DNA from 2 places in the Bradyrhizobium sp. I71 genome. Region 2 is predicted to be linked to the other one. Evidence: predicted binding sites of a transcription regulator. Region 2 holds the regulator's gene; the other holds the start of a gene.
What was found. The regulator PhoB, encoded in region 2, activates phosphate uptake and scavenging genes when phosphate is short. The targets are predictions, from matches to a motif close to TGTCATNNANCTGTCAT.
Positions count from the first base shown of each region.

Region 1: FJV43_RS05315 (YbhN family protein) is a predicted target of PhoB. The motif match lies at 6,896-6,912, and genes of this name have one in related genera.

Region 1 is NZ_CP059398.1:1,053,268-1,065,026, reverse strand. Features, by position in the region: gene kdgD (5-dehydro-4-deoxyglucarate dehydratase) at 1-762, opposite strand, end outside; gene FJV43_RS05330 (LysR substrate-binding domain-containing protein) at 887-1,792, opposite strand; gene FJV43_RS05325 (MFS transporter) at 1,914-3,266, opposite strand; gene FJV43_RS05320 (hypothetical protein) at 3,604-5,556, opposite strand; gene FJV43_RS05315 (YbhN family protein) at 5,641-6,723, opposite strand; gene FJV43_RS05310 (ferritin-like domain-containing protein) at 7,153-7,659, shown strand; gene FJV43_RS05305 (hypothetical protein) at 7,766-8,200, opposite strand; gene FJV43_RS05300 (hypothetical protein) at 8,260-8,847, shown strand; gene FJV43_RS05295 (YdcF family protein) at 8,928-9,527, shown strand; gene FJV43_RS05290 (PLP-dependent aminotransferase family protein) at 9,529-10,872, opposite strand; gene FJV43_RS05285 (DUF1127 domain-containing protein) at 11,058-11,294, shown strand; gene FJV43_RS05280 (alpha/beta hydrolase) at 11,549-11,759, opposite strand, start outside.
Region 2 is NZ_CP059398.1:2,974,236-2,985,994, reverse strand. Features, by position in the region: gene pstA (phosphate ABC transporter permease PstA) at 1-330, shown strand, start outside; gene pstB (phosphate ABC transporter ATP-binding protein PstB) at 327-1,148, shown strand; gene phoU (phosphate signaling complex protein PhoU) at 1,160-1,876, shown strand; gene phoB (phosphate regulon transcriptional regulator PhoB) at 1,891-2,598, shown strand; gene FJV43_RS14635 (GcrA family cell cycle regulator) at 2,839-3,351, opposite strand; gene FJV43_RS14630 (aspartate aminotransferase family protein) at 3,810-5,018, shown strand; gene argF (ornithine carbamoyltransferase) at 5,018-5,953, shown strand; gene FJV43_RS14620 (Hsp33 family molecular chaperone) at 6,096-7,115, shown strand; gene apaG (Co2+/Mg2+ efflux protein ApaG) at 7,268-7,660, opposite strand; gene FJV43_RS14610 (OpgC domain-containing protein) at 7,858-9,114, shown strand; gene FJV43_RS14605 (SGNH/GDSL hydrolase family protein) at 9,114-9,896, shown strand; gene FJV43_RS14600 (SGNH/GDSL hydrolase family protein) at 9,909-10,901, shown strand; gene FJV43_RS14595 (O-succinylhomoserine sulfhydrylase) at 10,966-11,759, opposite strand, start outside.

The sequences.
Region 1 (11,759 bases), 1.9 Mb from region 2:
CGCGATCAGCGGCAGGATGAAGTTCTTCAGGCCGGCATGGATGGTCTCATGGTCGCGCTTGCGCACCGCGGCGTAGAAGCTGGTGGCGAACTCCGGCACGAAGTTGAACACGGCCGAGGAATAGGTCGTCACGCCCATGTCGAGATACGGCAGCGCGAAGGTCTCCGCAGTCGGCAGGCCGCCGATATAGGTGAGGCGATCGCCGAGCTTGGTGTAGACGCGGGTCATCAGCTCGATGTCGCCGATGCCGTCCTTGTAACCGACCAGGTTCGGGCAGCGCTCGGCGAGGCGCGCGAGCGTGTCGGGCTGGAGGATGGCGTTGTCGCGGTTGTAGACGATGACGCCGATTTTCACGGAGGCACAGACGGCCTCGACATGGGCGGCGAGGCCGTCCTGCTCGGAATGGGTGAGATAGGGCGGCAGCAGCAGCAGGCCGTCGGCACCCGCCTTCTCGGCACCGATGGCGATCTCGCGCGCGATTGCGGTGCCGTAGCCGGTGCCGGCAAGCACGGGCACGCGGCCCTTGGTCTCCTCGACGGCGACCCTGACGATCTGCGGAACCTCTGCCGGGGTCAGCGAGAAGAACTCGCCGGTGCCGCCGGCGGCGAACAGGCCGGCAACGTCGTAGCCGCACAGCCAGTCCATGTTGGCGCGGTAGGTCGCCTCGTCGAAGGAGTAGTCAGCCCTGAACGGCGTGACGGGGAAGGACAGGAGGCCGGATCCGATCTTTCGGGCCATGTCCTGCGGGGTCATCTTGCTCACGGGCGCTGCTCCCTTCGTGCGTGTTGCGGAGGACGCAAAGCCTGCGCGTCCATGCGCCGTGGTTTAGGAGACCGTTCGATGCGCGTCCAAGCCAAAGCCTATATCGACCGATGCGGATTGAGCATCAATCCTCTGGCAGCTCCGCGGAGGACAGTTCGCCGGCGGTTTTGATCAGCGCCGACAACAGCGGATTCTCGTCCTCGCGCCGCCAGACCATGAACAGCTCGACGGGCACGCGGTTGCGCAGCTTCAGCGGCCGCAGCCGCACGTCGGAGATCTTCAGGTTCGCGGCTGCGGCCGGCACGATGGCAAGGCCGAGGCCGGCGCGCACCATCGCGAGGATCGAGTGGATCTGGCTGAGATGCTGGACGTAGCGCGGCAGCACGTCGGCGCGGGTGAACAGCGCGACCAGGAGGTCGTGGAAGTAGCGGCTCTCATAGGGCGAGTACATCACGAAGGGCTGGTCGTCGAAGTCCTTGATGGCGATGGTGTCGGCGTTCGCCAGCGGATGCTTCCTCGGGATCGCCGCGAGCAGAGGCTCGGCGACGACGCGGCGGCTGGCAAGCTCGGGACGCGCGATCGGCGGCCTCAGCAGGCCGGCATCGATCTGGCCGGAGGTCAGCGCCTCGAACTGGTCGCCGGACACCATCTCCTTCAGCGAGAAATCGACCTCGGGCAGCTTGGCGCGGCAGGCGGCGACGAGCTCGGGCAGGAAGCCGTAGGCGGCGGCCGCCGTAAATCCGATTTTCAGCGAGCCGATCTTGCCGAGCGCGATGCGGCGGGCGACCTGCGAGGCGCTTTCCGCAAGCTTGAGGATGCGCCGCGCCTCCGGCAGGAAGCTGCGCCCGGCAGGGGTCAGGCGCACCGAGCGGCTGGTGCGTTCGAGTAGCGGCGCATCGATGATGTGCTCGAGCACCTGGATCTGCCGGGACAACGGCGGCTGGGTCATGTTCAGCCGCGCGGCGGCGCGGCCGAAATGCAGTTCCTCCGCCACCGTGACGAAGCAGCGGAGCTGGTTGAGGTCGAACATCGATACATGCCTTAGATGGATAAGGCGTTTCCCCGGCACTTCTAGCATCGATAACCCCCAATACAAAGACGGCGGCTGGTGAGCCGCCGCAAGTTGCCTGGTCAAGCTCCCGTGAGAGCCCTCAGGAGGAACCTTTGAGCACCACCCGCTCGATCTTGCCGACGATGACGAGATAGGCGAACGCCGCCACCAGCGCGTTGAGGCCGACGAACACCAGCGCGCCGTTGAACGAGCCGGTCGCGGCCAGGATGTAGCCGATCACGATCGGAGTGGTGATCGAGGAGAGATTGCCGAACGTGTTGAACAGGCCGCCGGAGACGCCGCCGGCCTCCTTCGGCGAAGTGTCGGAGACGACGGCCCAGCCGAGCGCGCCGATGCCCTTGCCGAAGAAGGCGAGCGCCATGAAGCCGACCACGAGCGCCTGTCCATCGACATAGTTGCAGGCGATGATCGACATCGACAGCAGCATGCCGCCGACGATCGGGATCTTGCGCGCCATGGTCAGCGAGCCGGTCCCGCGCAGAATCGCATCGGAGATGATGCCGCCGAGCACGCCGCCGATGAAGCCGCACAGCGCAGGCAGCGTCGCGACGAAACCGGCTTGCAGGATCGACAGCCCGCGTTCCTTGACGAGGTAGACCGGGAACCAGGTCAGGAAGAAATAGGTCAGCGTGTTGATGCAGTACTGGCCGAGATAGACGCCGAGCATCATGCGGTTGGAGAGCAACTGGCGGATGTGGTCCCACCCGGAGCCGGATTGCGCTGCGTGCTCCTGCTTCAGATCCTCCCTGGGCGCATCGAGATCGACCAGCGCACCGCCGTTCCTGATGTAGTCGAACTCGGCCTCGTTGATCGAAGGATGCTCCTTCGGGCCATAGATGGTCTTGATCCAGACGAGACCCATGACGATGCCGAGCGCCCCCATCACGAAGAACACGAAGCGCCAGCCATAGGCGTGCGCGATCCAGCCCATCAGCGGCGCGAAGATCACGGTCGCGAAATATTGTCCCGAATTGAAGAAGGCCGACGCGGTGCCGCGCTCATTGCCGGGAAACCACGCCGCGACGATGCGGGCATTGGCGGGAAACGACGGTGCTTCCGCGACGCCGACGAGGAGGCGCAGCGCGAACAGCACGACGACGGCCGCGCCGGCGCCGAGGAAGCCCACCCAGCCCTGCATCAGCGTGAACAGCGACCAGATGATGATGCTGAAGGCATAGACCAAGCGCGAGCCGTAGCGGTCGAGCAGCCAGCCGCCCGGCACCTGCGCTACGACATAGGACCAGCCGAAGGCAGAGAAGATCCAGCCCATGGCGACGGGATCGAGATGCAGCTCCTTGGAGAGCGCGGGACCTGCTATCGACAGCGTGGCGCGGTCGGCATAGTTCACTGTCGTGACCAGGAACAACATGGTCACGATGAACAACCTGACGCGAGATCTCCTCACGTCCGCGGCGGACACCACTGCGCTCATCATGCGCCTCCTTAGAACTCGAACATTTCCTCAAGGCGAGTCCTAGAGGCGCGCGCGGCGAAGTGTCCAAGTTCAAGGAAGTATCGATCGATGCCGTCTTTGGATCGATGGAACGGCGGGTTGGGGAAACGACCTAAGAGCGTGAGAATGTGAGAGCGATGTTTAGGTGCGAGCTTGTACCACGCAACACTGCTGTCATTCCCCGCGAAGGCGGGGAATCCAGTACGCCGCGGCTCCTCGATTTGATCACGGCTGTCACGGAGTACTGGATCGCCCGCCCCAGTGCGCAAGTGCGCACAAGGCGGGCGATGACGCCGAGCGTGTGGCGGCAGCGTTGCTACTGCCGCACGCTCGGCAGCAGCTGCGGCAAGAATCCGCGCGTCACGTTCGGCGGCACCGCATCGAGCCCCAGCACGGTGCTCGCGGCCGGCAGCGCGGCATCCGCCATCGCGGCGTGGCCTTCGGCGCTCGGATGCACGGCGCCGCCGTAGACGGCGGAGAGCACGCCCCATGTCGCGTCGTGAATGTCGGTGGGCTGGCTCGCGGCCGGCAGGCCCTGCGGATAGGTCATCGCTGCGAAATAGCTGTCATTGGCGTCGCGGATCCAGCGCGCGCGGGGCAGGTAGGCGCGATATTCCGAGGCGCCGCGGCCGCACAGCATCGGCTGGCTCGCTGCGCTGACGATATCGGGATTGAAGCTCTGGCCGTTCTCGGCAAAGCAGGCCCGGTCGAATTCGGGGTCATTGCCCGAATGGGCGCAGAAGCCATGATCGCCGAACGCGGCCTGGTGCGCATCGACGAAGGTCATGCGGTCGGCTTCGGGATCGCGGCACAGCGCACCGCGGGTGCAGGTGGCGAGCCCTTTCAGCTGCGGCAGGAATTCCGTGTCGACGAAGGTGGAGACTCGGGCGAGGCGCTGCGGATCGGCGTTGAAGGACGGATGGATGTCGAAGCCGGCGCGGCCGCCGCGGCAAGGAACGCCGCCGTCGGCGAGCGCAGGATTGGCGTAGGAGACATAGACGACGCGCGAGAGATCGCCGCCGACGAGCGGCTTCAGCGCCTCGCGCAGCTTGACGAAGCTTTGCGGCAGCTCCCGCGTCAGCGCATCGCGGGAATCATCGACGCTCGCCATCACGCCGGAGCGGCGGAATAGCGTCCGCTCGGTCGCGGTGTCGACGATGACGTCGGCGACGAGGCCGGAGAAATAGACGTCGTTGGCGCCGACCGAAAGCAGCACGAGATCGAGCGTCCGATCGGGCTGGCGCTTCTTTGCCGCGGTGAGCGCTTCGCGCAGCTCGGCGACCTGCGCGTTCACGCTGGTGTTGCAGACGCCGGTCTTGCCGGGCGGGCATTCGCGGGCGCGCTGCGAGCCAAGCAGCCCGTCGGCAATGCTGGCGCCGGTGCAGGCGAGCGGCAGGAAGGTCACGGCGATGTGGGTGTAGCGCACCGCGAGCGCCAGCGCGGTGCGGGCCTGGTAACTATAGAGCGAGCGGTGGCAGGGCGCGTTGAACCAGAGCGCGCTGTAGCGCTGCCAGTTGGCGAGCGTATCCGGCGCCTCGCAGGCGCGGCCGCCCTTGAAGCCGTGGCGGCTCGGCCGGTAGTACTGTGCGCCTGCGGTACCGAGATAGGAGCGGAAGCAAAATCCTTCGTCCGAGAGTGCCAGCGGCCGGTCCGGATTGCCCTCGCCGGAGGCGATGCTGTCCCCGAGGCCGGCGACGAAAATGTCGCGGACCCGGATCTCGGTCTGGAGGCGCTGGGTCGGATCGGAGCCGGCGGAGACATCGACGGTCGCGATCGTCTGCCTGCCGTAGCGGACGCGCAGATTGATCGGCTCGGCGCAGTCGAAGGTCGATTGTTGCGGCCCGTCGCCGTCGTCGAACGACCAGGCACAGGTGGCGCCGACCGGCACCGCGCCGGTCAGTCGCACCGTCACAGGATGGTCGATCGGGGTGATGTAGTTCTCTTTGACGTTGTCGCGGGTACAGGGCTGGTTGACCCGGCCCTGGAGGTCGATGCAGAGCCGGTTGACCATGTTGCGGGCCCAGCCGCGGCCCTCGCTCTGCAGCTCCAGCGATTGCTCGGCGGCGAGGATGCTGCGGTTGCGCGCGTTCTCGACATGGAGCAGGAAGTCGCGCTCCTCGCGAAACAGCCGGAAGCGGTTACGCACCTCCCAATCGATCTGCATGGCGCCCGCATCCTGCGCGGCGGCGCGCTCGGACGGCAAGGCGGTCAAAAGCCCGGCAAGCAGCAGAGCGCCTGCGGCGAGAGTACGAAGGGATAGAGGGATCATGGCCCGGGTCTTCAACGGCAAAGTTGAGGCGGAAATAAGAGAGCATTGCTCCGCCGCCCGCAACCTTTGTCTGCACCCGCTGCCTTAGCGCTTATTGGCCTGCCGCAGCAACCGCTCGCGCTGCATCGGCGTCACCTCTTTGGGCAAATTGGCCTGCGCACAGGCCTCCGCCAGCCGCCGCCGCTCCTGCCAGGGCTCGACCACGTTCATCCAGAGCTCGCGCGTTCCCATGATGGAGATGGCGAGGCCGAACGGGATCACGAAATAGAGGATGCGGAACACCAGCAGCGTCGCCAGAAGCTCCTCGCGGCCGAATTGAGGCAGCGCCACCAGCATGGCGGCATCGAACACGCCGATCGAGCCGGGCGCATGGCTGGCAAAGCCGATCAGGGTCGCCAGGATGAACACCACGGCGAGCGACATGAAGTCGATCGGCGGATTGGCCGGCATCAGCAGGTACATGGCCATGGCGCAGAAGCCGAGATCGACCACACCGATCAGGATCTGCACCAGCGTCAGCGGGGCCGAGGGCAGCACCACTTTCCAGCCCTTCTGGCCGAGCTCGCGCCGCTTCTCGCCCATGCACAGCCAGATGAGATAGGCCCCGATCGAGGCAAGGCCGCCGAGCGCGATCAGCCGGTTGATCGATGGGGGAAGCTGATCCATCGAGGACGCCGCATCCGGGTGGATGGCCAGGCCGATCGAGAGCACGAAGATGTTACCGAGCCAGAAGGTCAGGCCCGACAGGAAGCAGATTTTCGCGACGTCGATCGCGTTCAGCCCGTAATCCGAATAGATCCGGAAACGGATCGCGCCGCCGGTGAATACCGTCGCGCCGATGTTGTGGCCGATCGAATAGGACGTGAAGCTGGAGAGCGCCGCGATGCGATAGGGCACGTGCTTCTTGCCGATCGTTCGCAATGCAAAAAAGTCGTAGAAGGTCAGCGTGCAGAACGCGAAGAAGACGCAGATCGCCGCCAGGCCGATACTGCCGCGGGGAATCTCTGTCAACGCAGTCAGGATGACGCCGGTATCGATGCCCTTGAGGGTCCGCACCAGCGTGGTGATCGCGAAGGCGATGATGAAGATGCTCGCGGCAATTCCGAGCCGTCGCCAGCCGATCCATCTCTTGAAGCCGCGTTTCAGCGCGGGCAGCAGTCCGTGCATTCATCCTCCCGACGGGGGGCAAAGACCGACCGGGCCAGGCATTGGCCGGTCGGGCGCGATCTTGGCCAAAGGCAGGCATCGATCGCTAGGCATTGATCAAGCTCATTTAAGGCAAAATCAGCGGCTTGTGCAGCCCTTGACAACAATAGGTTCTGCGTTGGACCGGCGACTTTGTCATACGCGGTTCACATCGGATGCGCGTTAAGCATATGAGTCGTGAAACCGGCTCCGCTCGCGCATTTGGTGCGCCGACACGATTTCAAATCCTGGCGCCGTCCGCATTGTTCCAGCGCAAGCGGCTTCGGCCTTTTTGGAACGTCGATGCCGCGTTCTCGTTGGGCTTCATCAGCAATCGAACATGGCGGAATATGCGGCTTTTCGTGCAAGCCGGCGCCTCCGTGTTCCCCAAAACCCGAGAGGATCGGAACGATGGGACTGTTCACAAAAGACATCAAAACCATGAACGACCTGTTCGTGCATCAGCTTCAGGACATCTATTACGCCGAGCAGCAGCTCACCAAGGCGCTGCCGAAGATGGCAAGCAAGGCCACCGATCCGCAGCTGAAACAGGGCTTTTTGACGCACCTCGAGGAAACCAAGCAGCACGTCGCTCGACTTGAGGAAGTGTTCAAGATGCACGGCGTCGCCGTGAAGGCGGTCGACTGCCCGGCCATCGACGGCATCATCGAGGAAGCCGACGAGACCGCCGGCGAAGTCGCCGACAAGGCCGTGCTCGACGCCGCGCTGATCAACGCGGCGCAGGCCGCCGAACACTACGAGATCGTGCGCTATGGCAGCCTGATCGCCTGGGCCAAGCAGCTCGGCCGCAACGACTGCGCCAGCGTCCTCGCCAAGACGCTGGAGGAGGAGAAGGCGACCGACAAGAAGCTCACGACGCTCGCCGAGAGCAAGGTGAATCTGCGCGCGGCGAGCTAGCGGTCACGGTGCAGCCGGGAAAGCGCTGCGCGACCACGCGCGGCGCTTTCTTTTTTGACGCGTATCTTCGGTGCTAGAGCGCGCCGGCGTGGGTCGGCAGAGCAAGTCAGCCGCGTCGCAACGCGAAATGCGCGCCGCAAAACGCCATCACGGCACCGAGGCAGAGCGCGGCGAGCCCGGCCAGCACGCCCGAGACGGTCGGGATCGGGCTCGGCGCCGAGGCCGCCTGGCCCGCTCCCGCAAGCAGCAGCACGCCGACCGCGATCAGGAATTGCCGCATCCTATGCGGGATCTGTCCGGAGACGGCGCTCTGCATCAGGCTCGCCGTGAAATAGCCGCCGGAGAAGCCGACAGTGGCGATCAGCCACCATGCGATCGCCGCGCCAGCCGGCATGAACTCATGCGTGTCGGAGCGCCAGAGGCCGCCGAGGTCGAGACCATAGCGCGCGCCCAGCATATGGACCGCGAGCGCGAGCAGCACGCCGGAGATCACGGCGGCGCCGAGAATCAGGCGGCGCGGAAAAAACATCGTCTGAGCCATGTCTCGCTTGTAGGATGGGCGAGGGCGATCGCGCAAGCGGATCGCGAACGGGGTTAATGATCGAGATGCGGGGAGCTGAAGCCGGTTCGGCCACGAGCTACGCCTACAAGGCCTCGCTGATCGGGTCGGCGCATCGTTTCGAGCTGACGGAGCAGGGGCTGTCCTGGCACATCGCCGGACGCTCCGGCCTGTGGCGTTACGACGAGATCTCGGCGATCCGGCTGTCGTTCCGCCCGGTCTCGATGCAGCAGCACCGCTTCCGTGCCGATGTCAGCCGCACCGGCGGCGGGCGCATCGCGATCCTCTCGACGAGCTGGCAGACCGCCGCGCTGATGGCGCCGCAGGACAGCGGCTTCCGCGATTTCATTCTCGCGCTGCATGCGCGGATGGCGCAGGCCGGCAGCCGGGCAGAATTGACCGCCGGCCTTGGCCGCAACACCTATGCGGCGGCGCTGGCTTTCCTGGCAGTGCTGACGGTGGCGATGGCGGGGCTGTTGATCCGCGCGCTTCTGATCGGCGAGTTCGCCGGTGCGCTGTTCATCCTCGGCTTCGCGGCGCTGTTCGCCTGGCAGGTCGGCGGCTTCGTGCGGCGCAACCAGCCGCAGAGCTACAGTTTCGATCGCGTGCCGAAGGCTCTGCTGCCTTAGAAGACTCTGCTGCCTTGAGTGCAATCGGCAGCAATCAAACGTGACTTCGCGTCGCGGCGCCGGCGTCGCATCTTGCGTTCATGTCAGTCATGGACCGCAGCACCCGTCTGCCGACGGCAGATGAGATCGCCAGAATCAACCGCACGCATCTGACCGACACGCCGCTGCGGCCAGCCGACCTGCTGTTCATGTTCGGCACCCGTGAAGACGTTGGCTTGCGCGCCGGCACTGCCGCAAGGCTCTGGCGCGAGGGGCTGTTCCGCTGGTCGATTGTCAGCGGCGGTGTAACGCCGGGCTCGGAGCAATCCGAGTGCACGATCATCAAGACGGCGATGATCGCGGCGGGCATTCCGGCGGACGTCATCCTCGAGGAGCATTGCGCGATGAACACGGGCGAGAACGTGATCTTCTCGCTGCCGGTCATCGACGCGGCGCTCGGACTGCGGAACATCCGCAGCGTGATCTGCCTCGGCAACACCTGGACCGCGCGGCGTTACCCGATGACGCTGCAGCGGCACTGGCCGGAGGTCGAGAAGATGCTGCTCACTGTCGACAGCTTCGCGACGCCGCGTGCGCTCTGGCATACCGATGCCGAATTTCGTCGCCGCATGCTGCACGAATGGGACAAGATCGAGCCTTACAAGGCGAGGGGCTTCATCGCGGATTGGCCGGAGGTCTGAGCTACTCCGTCGAGTCGAAATCCTCTTCCTTGGTGCCGAGCAGCGAGGCGATCGTGCGCAGGCCGGAATCGAGCTGCTCGGGCGACGGCGGGGCGAGGGCGAGCCGCACCGCGTTTGGTGCATGACCATGCGCGATCGCGAAGGTCGAGGACGGCGTCAGCGCGATGCCGCGCCTTGCCGCCGCGGCGACGAAGGTCTGCGAACGCCAGTGCGGCGGCAGTGTCAGCCAGAGATGATAGGAGCGTGCGTCGGCGGCGAGCTGGTAGCCGGCCAGGAGCCTCGCGGCGGTCTGCTGGCGGCGCGCCGCGTCGATGCGCTTCAGGCGCGTCAGCTCGGCGACGGTGCCGTCGGCCATCAGCCGCTGCCCGGCCGCCAGCGCGTGGCCGGAGGCGATCCAGCCGCCGGTGCGGACCGCGCTCATGACGCTTTCGCGCAAGTGAGGCGGCGCGACCAGGATGCCGAGCGCGAGGCCGGGCGCGACCTTCTTGGACAGGCTGTCGATCACGATGCAGCGGTCCGGCCCGAGCGCGGCCAGCGGCGTATCGTCGGCGAGGAAGCCGTAGACGGTGTCCTCGATGATGGGAAGATCGAGCTTCTCGGCGACGCGCATGATGTCGGCGCGCCGCGTCGCGTTCATGGTGACGCCGAGCGGATTCTGGATGATGGGCTGGAGATACAGCGCCGACAGGTGCGCCTCGCGATGTGCCTTCTGGATCGCATCCGGCCGCGCGCCGTGCTCGTCCATCGGAATCGGGACCAGCGTCACACCTAGCCGCGCGGCGATGCTCTTGACGTATGGATAGGTCAGCGCCTCGACGCCGCAGCGGCCACCGGTTGGAACGAGCGCCGCAAGCGCGGCCGCGAGCGATTGCTTGCCGTTGGCGGTGAAGAAGATCTGGTCCGCCTGCGGCGTAAAATCCTTGCGCGCGAGATAGGCGGCGGCCGCATTGCGCGCGCTCCTGGTGCCGGTGCTGGTCGAAACGCGCAGCGCGGACTCCAGCGCGTCGACGCGCTCCAGCCCCGCAAGGCTCTTGGCGATCATCGCCCATTGCTGCGGCAGCAGCGGGTAATTGACCTCGAAATTGATGCGCGCCTCGGCCGGCTCGCGCGTCGTCTCGACTTGGCGCCTGATGTCGCCGGAGATGAAGGTGCCGCGGCCGACCTCGCCGACCACGAGGCCGCGGCGGAGCAATTCCGTATAAACCCGGCTCGCGGTCGAGACCGCGATGCCACGGTCATAGGCAAAATTGCGCTGCGGCGGCAGCCGGTCGCCGGGCCTTAACGTGCCGTTAGTGATATCGGCCGCAATGGCATCGGCAAGCTTCACGTACTCGAACTTGGACATTATTGCACCGAGAGCAATGTTTTGCTTGCTCCGAGAAGTGTACCGGAGCATTTAAGTTCCATCAAGATCCGCGATTGAGCCGAGCGTGCGCGAGAGCAATCCGACGGCAATGAGGTGCAGGCGCTGACAGCGCCCGCGCCAACGGCATCGGCTTCGCCGCGGAACGACACGCCGGAGAAGAAAAAATGACCACGATCTCGCAAACTGCCGGGCCGAGTTTACGCCCATCCTCATCGGGCGGATTTTTCAGTGTGCTTGCCCACGCCGCCTCTGCGCTGTTCAACCGCCTGGAGCGCCGCTCCGCCGTCAAGACGCTGAACGAGCTCGACGACCGCGCGTTGCGCGACATCGGCATCACGCGCAGCCAGATCGAGGATGCGGTGTACGGGCAGTTCAAGGCCGAGTTGACGCGGTATTTGTGAGCTTGCTCTGTCGTGTGCCGGACGCGCTGCAGCGTTCTTACGCTGCTGCGCAGGCCCGGATCTAGAAGGTAACGGAGTTCGTTGAGATCTTGGTCCCGGTTCTGCAGCGCATCACTTCGTGCTGCGCAGCGCCCGGGGCACGAGAGCGGGGCTTCGGCGCGCAACTGTCTCCGCATCGTCCTTGCGAGCCAACGGGTCCGCGCGAAGCGCGGCCCGGTTCGCTTGTATCTCGAATGTCCTTTGGACGTTGCCGGCTAATGCAGTGTCGCGGCAGCGGCTTCGTCGATGGCCGCCATCAGGTCGGGTGTCGCAGATTGATGGATCATGTGACCCACTCCGGCGATCCGATGCAATTTGCTCTGCTTGATCTCCCCATGGAGCCTGACTGATTGCTTGTCGATGTCGATCAGACGGTCGTCCTCACCCCCGATGATGATCGTGGGCATCTTGAGTTCGCTGTAGGTC
Region 2 (11,759 bases):
AGCGCGCTCGGCCTGCCGCGTTCGCTGGTGATCAAGCGCATCGCCTACCGTGCGGCGCGCTCCGGCCTCATCACCGGCGTGCTGCTCGCCACCGCCCGCGTCGCCGGCGAGACCGCACCGCTGCTGTTCACCGCGCTGTCCAACCAGTTCTTCAGCCTGAGCCTGGACAAGACGATGGCCAACCTGCCGGTGACCATCAACAACTTCGTGCAGAGCCCCTACGCCTACTGGAAGCAACTCGCCTGGAGCGGGGCGCTGCTGATCACCCTGACTGTGCTTGCCCTGAACATTGGCGCCCGCATCCTTGGTGCCGAGAGGACCGCAAAATGAGTGAAATGTCTATTTCCGTAAGCGCGCCGACCGTTCATCCCGGCTCGCAGCCGCTGCCCGAGGCGCCTGCCAAGGTCACCGCGCGCAACCTCAATTTCTACTACGGTGAGCACCATGCGCTGAAGAACATCAATCTGGCGCTCGGCACCAATCGCGTCACGGCCTTCATCGGCCCGTCCGGCTGCGGCAAGTCGACCCTGCTGCGCATCTTCAACCGGATGTACGACCTCTATCCGGGCCAGCGCGCCACCGGCCAGCTGTTGCTCGACCACACCAACATCCTCGACCCCAAGCTCGACCTCAATCTGCTGCGCGCCCGGGTCGGCATGGTGTTCCAGAAGCCGACCCCGTTCCCGATGACGATCTACGAGAACATCGCCTTCGGCATCCGCCTCTACGAGAAGATCTCGAAGTCCGAGATGGACGGTCGCGTGGAGAAGGCGCTGCGCGGCGGTGCGCTGTGGAACGAGGTCAAGGACAAGCTCAACGCCTCCGGCCTGTCGCTCTCCGGCGGCCAGCAGCAGCGCCTCTGCATTGCCCGCACCGTCGCGGTGCGGCCCGAGGTGATCCTGTTCGACGAGCCGTGCTCGGCGCTCGACCCGATCTCGACCGCCAAGGTCGAGGAGCTGATCCAGGAATTGTCCGAGAACTACACGATCGCGATCGTCACCCATAACATGCAGCAGGCGGCGCGCGTCTCCGACAAGACCGCCTTCATGTATCTCGGCGAGTTGATCGAGTTCGACGACACCAGCAAGATATTCACGTCGCCGAGCGACCGGCGCACGCAGGATTACATCACCGGCCGGTTCGGCTGAGGAGACGGAACATGGGTTCTGAACATACCGCAAAGGCTTTCGATACCGACCTCCAGGAACTCACGCGCCTGGTCGCCGAGATGGGCGGCATCGCCGAGCGCATGATCGTCGATTCCGTCGACGCGCTGATCCGCCGCGACGTCACGCTCGGTCAGCGCGTCGTCGCCACCGACGCCGAACTCGACACGCTGCAGAAGCGCATCGAGGAGCGCGCCGTGCTCACCATCGCCCGCCGCCAGCCGATGGCCGTTGATCTGCGCGAGATCGTCGGGGCCATGCGCGTCGCGACCGATCTCGAGCGCATCGGCGATCTCGCCAAGAACATGGGCAAGCGCGTCGCAGCGCTGGAGACGGATTTTCATCCGCTGAAACTGTTCCGCGGCCTGGAACACATGACTGACCTCGTGCAGCAGCAGGTCAAGTCGGTGCTGGACGCCTATGCCGCGCACGATCTGCCGGCAGCGATGGCGGTGTGGAAGGGCGACGAGGAAGTCGACGCCATCTGCACCTCGCTGTTCCGCGAACTCCTCACCTACATGATGGAGGATCCGCGCAACATCTCGTTCTGCATCCATTTGATGTTCTGTGCCAAGAACATCGAGCGGATCGGCGACCACGCCACCAACATCGCCGAGACCGTGTTCTACATGATCGAGGGCCAGGCGATCACCGACAAGCGGCCGAAGGGCGACATGACGAACTTCGCCACGACGATCCCGAATACCTAAGGAGCGACGACAACATGGGCGCACGCATTATGGTGGTTGAGGACGAGGAAGCTCTCACCGAGCTTCTTCGCTACAACCTCGAAGGCGACGGCTATGACGTCGAGACGGTGATGCGCGGCGATGACGCCGACACCCGCCTCAAGGAGCACATTCCCGATCTGATCGTGCTCGACTGGATGCTGCCGGGCCTGTCGGGCATCGAGCTGTGCCGGCGGCTGCGCACCCGGCCCGAGACCAAGCAGCTGCCGATCATCATGCTCACCGCGCGCGGCGAGGAGAGCGAGCGGGTGCGGGGTCTTGCGACCGGCGCCGACGATTACATCGTCAAGCCGTTCTCGGTGCCGGAGCTGCTGGCCCGCGTGAAGGGTCTGCTCAGGCGCGCCAGCCCCGAGCGGCTCGCCACCGTGCTCGCCTATGGCGACATCGAGCTCGATCGCGACAAGCGCCGCGTGGCGCGTTCGGGCCGGCCGATCGATCTCGGCCCGACCGAATATCGTCTGCTGGAGTTCTTCCTGGAGCATCCCGGCCGTGTGTTCTCGCGCGAGCAGCTGCTCGACAGCGTCTGGGGCCGTGACATCTACATCGACGAGCGCACCGTCGACGTCCATATCGGCCGCCTGCGCAAGCTGCTCAATCTCGGCCGCGAGCAGGATCCGATCCGCACCGTCCGTGGCGCCGGCTATGCGCTGGACGATCGGTTTGCGAAGGCGGAGCAGGCGTAAGGTCGGGTGAGTTGTTTGCTGGCAGCTGTGGCCACAATCTCAGCTGTCGTCCCGGGGCGCGCGTAGCGCGAGCCCGGGATCCATAACCACAGGACCTGGTGTGGCGAAGACTCGGAGTGACCATCCCGCGCAACGATTGCGCCCTGTGGTTACGGATCCCCGCGTTCGCGGGGATGACACCGAGCAATTGGAGCCGTCATCGTGTGACGGCTGCGGTCTTGATCAGAGAATTCCGCGAGCTCAGCGCGTGCCCGGCTTCGCCGGTGCGCGGCGGCGATCCGCCGCCGGCTGATACGCCACGCGCGAATGCTGGGCGCAGTAGGGCAGGCCGGAGAGCGCCTTGCCGCCGCAGAAGAAGAAATCCGGGCTCGAGGGGTCGCCGACCGGCCAGTGGCAGGTCGCCTCGTTCAGCTCCAGCAGTGACAGCCGCTGGCTCATCGGCACCACATTGTCGTAGGTGACGGGTTCGGCCTCGACCTCGACCTCGAAGGCCTGCGCCAGCGCGGTGTTGCCGCGGGCGACGGGGCGGGTCACCCGCATCATGTGCTGCGCGGGCCGCGCCTTGCGCGGCCGGGGCGCTGCCGATGAAGGGCTCTTGGCGCGGCCGGACAAGCCGAGCCGGTGCACTTTGCCGATCACGGCATTGCGGGTCACATTGCCGAGCTCCGCCGCGATCTGGCTGGCCGAAAGTCCGGCCTCCCAGAGCTTTTTCAGCTGCTCGACGCGATCATCGGACCAGGTCAAAACCGTCATTGCACCCTTTCCCTCGCTGCGCGCCTGCCATCCTGGGGCCTTCGCAGCGATTGCCTAAGCCTTCAAAAACCCGTGCCGCCAGAATCCCTTAAGGCTCGCCGGGCGCGCTCAAGACGCCCGAACGTTTACGCCGGTACATGAGGACTTAAGGGATCAGAACTGCTGCACGAGATGTCGTATCTGACAGTCCAAACGCTACAATATGGCGTGACTCCCGCGCAAGAGTCCGCCGACTCGCGTCCACATGTTCCGTGGTGAAAAACCCGCAAAATCGGCACCGCAAGACTACGGATTCAGCGTTTCGCGGGGCTTTCCGGGCGGCATTGACACCCGTCTTGCCAAGCATAAGATAGTCCTACGTGCCGCCCTTAAAAGGCGGCACGTTTCGTTTTCCGGGCCGGTCAATGGTGCGTTGCGTAATGCACGCGTCACACCGTCCGCAACATTCAAGTGACGTCATGACCAACAGCGCCGCGCCGCATTTGCTCCCCGTTTTCGCCAGGGCCGACCTCGGTTTCGAGCGCGGAGAAGGCTGCTGGCTGATCGCGACCAATGGCGATCGCTATCTCGATTTCACCTCCGGCGTGGCGGTGAATGCGCTCGGCCATGCGCATCCCACGCTGGTCAAGGCGTTGCAGGAGCAGGCGACGAAGCTCTGGCACATGTCGAACCTGTTCCAGAGCCCGGACGGCGAGAAGCTCGCGGCGCGTCTGTGCAATGAAAGTTTTGCGGACTTCGTGTTCTTCTGCAATTCCGGCGCCGAGGCGCTTGAAGGTGTGATCAAGCTGGTGCGCCACCATCACTTCTCCAAGGGGCATCCTGAGCGCTATCGCATGATCACATTCGAGGGCGCCTTCCATGGCCGCACGCTGGCGACGCTGGCCGCCACCGGTTCTGCAAAATATCTCGAGGGCTTCGGCCCGCCGATGGACGGCTTCGACCAGGTGCCGCATGGCGATCTGGAAGCCGTGAAGAAAGCGATCGGCCTGAACACCGCCGGTATTCTCATCGAGCCGATCCAGGGCGAGGGCGGCGTTCGTTCTGCGCCTCCCGCGTTCCTGAAGGCACTGCGCGAGCTCTGCAACGAGCGCGGCCTCTTGCTCGCCTTCGACGAGGTGCAGACCGGCATGGGCCGCACCGGCGAACTCTTTGCCTACAAGCGCACCGGCGTCGTGCCCGACGTGATGTCGCTTGCGAAGGCGCTCGGTGGCGGTTTCCCGATCGGCGCGGTGCTCGCCACCGCCGACGCTGCACGCGGCATGGGGCCGGGCTCGCACGGTTCGACCTTCGGCGGCAATCCGCTCGCGATCTCGGCTGCGAACGCCGTGCTCGACGTCATGCTCAAGCCCGGCTTCTTCGATCACGTGCAGAAAATGTCGCTGCTGCTGAAGCAGAAGCTCGCCTCCGTGATCGATCGCCATCACGATGTCGTCAGCGAGGTGCGCGGCGAGGGGCTCCTGATCGGCATCAAGGCCGTGGTGCCCTCGGGCGATCTCGTCGCGGCGCTGCGCGCCGAAAAATTGCTCACCGTCGGAGCCGGCGACAACGTCGTGCGCTTCCTGCCGCCCTTGATCGTTACCGAGGCGGAGATCGAAGACAGCGTCGGGCGGCTCGAACGCGCCTGCACTGCGATCTCGTCCAGCCAGACCAAGCGGGCGGCAAGCTGATGAGCAAGACGCCCAATAAAGCTCCAAAGCACTTTTTGGACATCAACGAGCTGCCGCTGTCGGAGCTCAAGAGCATGCTCGCCGCCTCGTCCGCCATGAAGGCGAAGCAGAAGGCGCACCAGCCGGTCAGGCCGCTCGAAGGCAAGACGCTGGCGATGATCTTCGAGCGGCCCTCGACGCGCACGCGGGTGTCGTTCGATGTTGCCATGCGCCAGCTCGGCGGCGAGCCCATCATGCTCACCGGCGCCGAGATGCAGCTCGGTCGCGGCGAGACCATCGCCGACACCGCGCGGGTGCTGTCGCGCTATGTCGATGCGATCATGATCCGCATCCTCAATCACGAGGCGCTCCTGGAGCTTGCGGCCTATGCGACCGTGCCCGTGATCAACGGCCTGACGCGGCGGTCGCATCCCTGCCAGGTGATGGCCGACCTCATGACCTATGAGGAGCATCGCGGCCCGATCGAGGGCAAGACGGTGGCCTGGACCGGCGACGACAACAACGTGCTGGCGTCCTGGGCGCATGCCGCCGAGCGCTTCAAATTCCAGCTCAACGTCGCAACACCTCCGGAGCTCGCGCCGAAGAAGGCAATGCGCGACTGGATCAAGACGTCAGGCGCGCCGATCGTGCTCGGCACCGATCCGGAAGCCGCCGTGCGCGGCGCCGATTGCGTCGTCACCGACACCTGGGTGTCGATGGGCGACAAGGAGGGCGAGCATCGCCACAACGTGCTCAAGCCCTACCAGGTCAATGCCAAGCTGATGTCGCTGGCCAAGCCCGATGCGCTGTTCATGCACTGCCTGCCGGCCCATCGCGGCGAGGAGGTCACGGATGACGTGATCGATGGTCCGCAATCGGTCGTTTTCGACGAGGCCGAGAACCGCCTGCACGCGCAAAAGGGCATTCTGGCCTGGTGCTTCGACGCGGTGAAATAGCGGGGGCGTGTGGTGGCGTTGCTGTCGCCCCGCGCGCCGCTGATCGTCCCGGATCAGCGCTCGCTTGTCCGGAACGATCGCGGAATATGTGGTGGTCGCCGCCCCCTTCCATTCTCAGCCCTCCGACCCCAGATAACGCGCCATGGTTTCCCAATCCCCTGACATGAAAACCGGGCCTGAAGGCCCGGTTCGCGCACCATCGGCGGTTCCGATCGACGACGCCGTGCTGCCTTACGAGGTCGACGCGCTCGATGTGCGCGGGCGGCTGGTGCGGCTCGGCCCGGCGCTCGACGATATCCTGACCAAGCACGATTATCCCGCACCCGTCGGCAAGCTGCTCGGTGAAGCCATCGTGCTGACGACGTTGCTCGGCACCGCGCTGAAGTTCGAAGGTCGCTTCATTCTTCAGGCCCAGACCGACGGTCCGGTGTCGTTCCTGGTCGTCGACTACATGGCGCCGGATCGCCTGCGCGCCTATGCACGCTTTGACGCCGAGCGCCTCGGCGAGGCCAAGGACGCCGGCATGCAGTCTGGCACGCTGCTCGGCCGCGGCCATCTCGCCATGACCATCGACCAGGGCCCCGACATGAGCCGCTACCAGGGTCTGGTTGCACTCGACGGCGGCAGCCTGGAAGACGCCGCGCACGAATATTTTCTCCGCTCCGAGCAGATCCCGACGCGCGTGCGCCTTGCGGTCGGCGAGGAGTGGCGCTCGAGCGACGGCGGCAAGCATCGCTGGCGGGCCGGCGGCATGCTGATGCAGTTTCTGCCGAAGGCGCCGGAGCGCGCCCGGCAGGCCGATCTGCATCCCGGCGATGCGCCTGAAGGTGTCGAAGTGCACAGTGTCGCCGAAGACGACGCCTGGGTCGAGGCGCGTTCGCTGATCGAGACCGTCGAAGACGTCGAGCTGATCGATCCCGAACTCTCGGGCGAGCGGTTGCTCTACCGTCTCTTCCACGAGCGCGGCGTGCGCGTGTTCAAGCCGCAGGTCCTCAAGGCGCAGTGCTCCTGCTCGCGCAATGCGGTCGCCTCGATGCTCAAGAGCTTTTCGCCGGACGATCGTGCCGCAATGGTCAAGGACGACAAGGTCGTCGTCACCTGCGAGTTCTGCTCGTCGGTGTACCAGTTCTCGCCCCACGAGGCGGGCGTGGAAGACGCCTAACGCGGCATCCTCGCAAGGACGATGTGGAGGCAGCTCGCCAAACGTTCGGACATCGCAGGGTAGGCACAGTGGAGCGTGCCCGCCACGTCCCGTGCGACGATCGGAATGGTGGGCATGGCGCTCTGCGCCTCTGCCCGCCCTGCGACACCGCGCTAGTTCAACACCCGCTTGTTGTCGGGACTGTCGAGCGAGAACGTCGGCACGTCGATCTCGAAGCGCTCGCCGGTTTCGCTGACCATCTGGTAGCGGCCGGTCATGAAGCCCGAGGCGGTCGAGAGCGGCACGCCGGAGGTGTATTCGAAGCGCTCGCCGGGGGCCAGGATCGGCTGCTCGCCGACCACCCCCTCGCCCTTCACCTCCTGCTGGCGGCCGGAGGCGTCGGTAATGATCCAGTGCCGCGTCTTGAGCTGCACGGTCTCCTCGCCCGAATTGGTGATGACGATGGTGTAGGACCAGAAATAGCGCGAGCGGTCGGCCGACGACTGCTCCGGAACAAAGTTCGGCTCGACGGTTACTTCGATCTGGCGGGTCACGGCGCGGTACATGGTTGCTATAATAGCCAAATCCGTCCCGGGAACCAAACGCCACAGACGGCTTTGGCGACATCGTCCCGCCAGAATTCGAAGGGAAGGACACCCCAAAGGGAGATTACCCTAAATGATCCGGGCCGCTTTGCGAGACGACGGCGGGACCCCTACATTCCTTCAACGTCGCGTTTTGCGGAAGGGTTCTTAGGCCCCCGATGACCATTGCCGACCAAGTGACGGGATCGACGATCGCGGGGACCGCGGAGGCCAGACCCGCAGGGACCAAGCCGCGCGCCGCCGCGCCGGCTATCACGCTGCCCGCCATCGGCGAGCGCGAGCTCCGGCTCGATCTGTTCCGCGGGCTCGCGCTGTGGCTGATCTTCATCGACCACCTGCCGCCGAGTCTGTTGACCTGGTTCACGATCCGCAATTACGGCTTCAGCGACGCTACGGAGATCTTCATCTTCATCTCCGGCTACACCGCCGCCTTCGTCTACGGCCGGGCGATGCTGGAGAGCGGCGTCCTCATCGCCACCGCGCGCATCCTGCGCCGGGTCTGGCAGATCTACGTCGCCCACGTCTTCCTGTTCACGATCTTCCTTGCGGAGATCTCCTATGTAGCGACCAGATTCGAGAACCCGCTCTACACCGAAGAGATGGGCATCATGGACTTCCTCAAGCAGCCGGACGTCACCATCGTGCAGGCGCTGCTCCTGCGCTTTCGTCCCGTCAACATGGACGTGCTGCCGCTCTACATCGTGCTGATGCTGGCGCTGCCCCTGATCCTGTGGTCGATGAAATGGCGGCCCGACGTCACCCTCGGTCTTTCGGTCCTGCTCTACGCGGTCACCTGGGAGTACGATCTTTATCTGTCGGCCTATCCGAACGGCTTCTGGGCCTTCAATCCCTTTGCCTGGCAATTGCTGTTCGTGTTCGGTGCCTGGTGCGCGCTCGGAGGTGCGCGCCGCATGTCGCGTATTCTGTCGTCACGCGTCACGATGTGGCTGGCGATCGCCTATCTCGTCGCGTCGTTCTACGTGACGCTGACCTGGTATGTGCCGCAGCTCTCCCAGTTCATGCCGAAGCTGATCGAGCAATGGATGTATCCGATCAACAAGACCGATCTTGACGTGCTGCGCTTCACGCATTTCCTGGCGCTGGCCGCGCTCACGGTGCGCTTCCTGCCGCGGGACTGGCCGGGCCTGAAGTCGCCCTGGCTGCGGCCGCTGATCCTGTGCGGCCAGCATTCCCTCGAGATCTTCTGTCTCGGCGTCTTCCTTGCTTTCGCCGGCCACTTCATCCTGGCCGAAGTCTCCGGCGGCGCAGCCATGCACGCCTTGATTAGTCTCTCCGGAGTCCTGATCATGTGGGGGGTAGCCTGGGTCATTTCGTGGTACAAGCGCGTGGCTGACAAGAGCGGTGCGAAGACCAAAAACGCCGTCGGCAATGCCGATCTGGCGGGAGGGGGCTGATGAAGGCGAAGGTTCTCCTGAGCCTGATCCTGCTATGCGGTGGCCTCGCCGCGCCTGTGGCGCGTGCGGGCGATGCTGCGCCCACGGCTCCCCCCGCGGCGCCCCCTTCCTGCGAATTGCCGGCCTACCTGCTGGCCAGCGAAAGCCCGCTGCCCAAGGTCGCCGCCGCCGTCAAGGCCGGCAAGCCGCTCGATATCCTGGTCATCGGCAGCCGCTCGACGACCATTCCATCTTCGGAGAACAGCTCGTACCCGGCGCGCATGGAGGCGATCCTCAAGGAGAAGCTGCCGCCGTCGGAGGCGGTGCATGTCTCCGTAGAAATACAGAGCAAGAAAACGGCGGAGGAGACCGCCTCCACTTTCGTTAAGCTGATGGAAGCAAAAACGCCTACGTTGGTCATCTGGCAGACAGGGACGGTGGACGCTATCCGCGCCAGCGATCCCGACGAGTTTCGCAGCGCCGTCACCGAAGGGGTTGCTGCGTTGCAAAATGCGGGGGCTGACGTCGTCTTGATGAATCTGCAGTATAGTCCACGCACTGAAACCATGATCTCGGCGCAGCCTTTTCTCGATAATATGCGGGTGGTGGCGCAGGAGCACAGTATTCCGCTGTTCGATCGTTTCGCGATCATGCGGCAGTGGAATGATCAGGGTCAGTTCGACCTGTTCAGCCCGTCCCGCGGGCCCGAGCTGGCGAAGCAGGTCCATGATTGCCTTGGCCGGGCGTTGGCACAGTTCGTGTTCGACGCAGCCCGTCTCGAGCCGGCCCAGCAGCAGAATTGAGGTCTAGCGTTAATGAGTTCTCTCCGCCCTTTTTGCCTGACGACATGGCTGGCCGCGCCTGCAGCCGCGGCGCTGTTGTTGCTGATTCCGGCCTCGAAATCGCATGCCCAGACGCCAGCCGCCCAGGCGACCCCCGCCCCCGCGCAATCGGCTGATCCCGCTTCCACTTCGCCGTCCCAGACCACCGTCGCTGCGACGTCGCCCGAGCAGCGCGGCATCACGGCGCGCGCCATCGACAAGGTGAAGCAGGCCGCCAAATCCGCCAGCGACATCTTCAACCGTGTGCCCTGCCAGCCGCCGAAGGACGGTTCGAAGGCGATGGGCTCGCTGCCGCACGTTGCTGGCAAGCTCGTCGCCGGCCTGCCCGTCGTCATCGTCGCGTTCGGCTCGTCGTCGACTCAAGGGTTCGGCGCGAGCTCGCCGGAGTTCAATTACCCCAATCGTCTCGCTGCGCAGCTGCGCCGGCACTATCCGACCGCCGACATCAGCGTCATCAATGCCGGCGTCGGCGGCGAGGACGCCCCCGAGATGATGAAGCGCCTCCAGACGCAGGTGATCGACAGGCATCCGGATCTTGTGATCTGGCAGGTCGGCACCAACGCCGTGCTGCGCAATCTCGATCCCGGCGAAACCGCCAAGATGGTGGAGGACGGCATCAGCCGCATCCAGGCCGCGGGCGGCGCCGACATCGTGCTGGTCGATCCGCAATATTCGCCGGCCGTCAACCAGCGCGCCGAGAGCGCTGGCAAGATGGTGAAGCTGCTCAGCAAGGTCGCCGAGCTCCGTCACGTCGGAATCTTCCCGCGCTTCGAGGTGATGCGCGACTGGCATGAGAAGCAGGCCATTCCGGTCGAGGGCTTCGTGATCGCCGATGGCCTGCACATGAACGATTGGGGCTATGCCTGCTTCGCTCAGCTGTTGGGTGATGACATCATCCGTTCCGTCGGCCAGATCAAGCTCGGGGTGAACGTGCCCGCGGACGTGCGGACGTACCGGCCGATGTGAGAGGGCGAATAGGGAATGGCGAGTAGCGAATAGATCGACCTATTCGCCAATCACTATTCGCCATTCACGCCTTCTCCAGCGCCGCCGTCAGATCCTCGATCAGATCGTCGGCATGTTCGAGCCCCGCGGAGAAGCGAATGAATCCCTCGCTGATCCCGAGCGCGGCACGGTCCTCCGGCTTCAGGCGCTGATGCGTCGTCGTCGCCGGATGCGTGACGAGGCTCTTGGCGTCGCCGAGATTGTTCGAGATCTTCGCAAGCTTCAATTCGTTGAGCATGCGGAACGCGGCCTGCTTGCCGCCCTTGACCTCGAAGCCGACCAGGGTCGAGCCTCCGCGCATCTGCTTCTTCACCAAAGCTGCCTGCGGATGATCGGCGCGGCCGGGATAGGCCAGCCGCGAGATCTTCGGATGGCTCGCCAGCACCTCGGCGATGCGCGCTGCGGTCTCGGTCTGCGCGCGCACGCGCACGCCCAGCGTCTCCAGGCCCTTGAGCAGGACCCAGGCATTGAACGGCGAGATCGAGGGACCGGTCTGGCGCATGAAATTGTGGATGTGCTCGGCGATGAAGGCTTCCGACGACAGGATGATGCCGCCCAGGCACCGGCCCTGGCCGTCGATATGCTTGGTGGCGGAATAGACGACGACGTCGGCCCCTAGCGCGAGCGGGCTCTGCCAGATCGGCGTGGCGAACACGTTGTCGACCACGAGCCGCGCGCCGCCCTTGTGCGCGATCTCGGCGATCCCGGGGATGTCGAGCACGTCGAGGGTCGGGTTGGTCGGGCTCTCCAGGAAGAACGTTTTCGTGTTGGGCTTCAGCGCGCGCTGCCATTGGTCGAGATCGAGCCCGTCGACCAGCG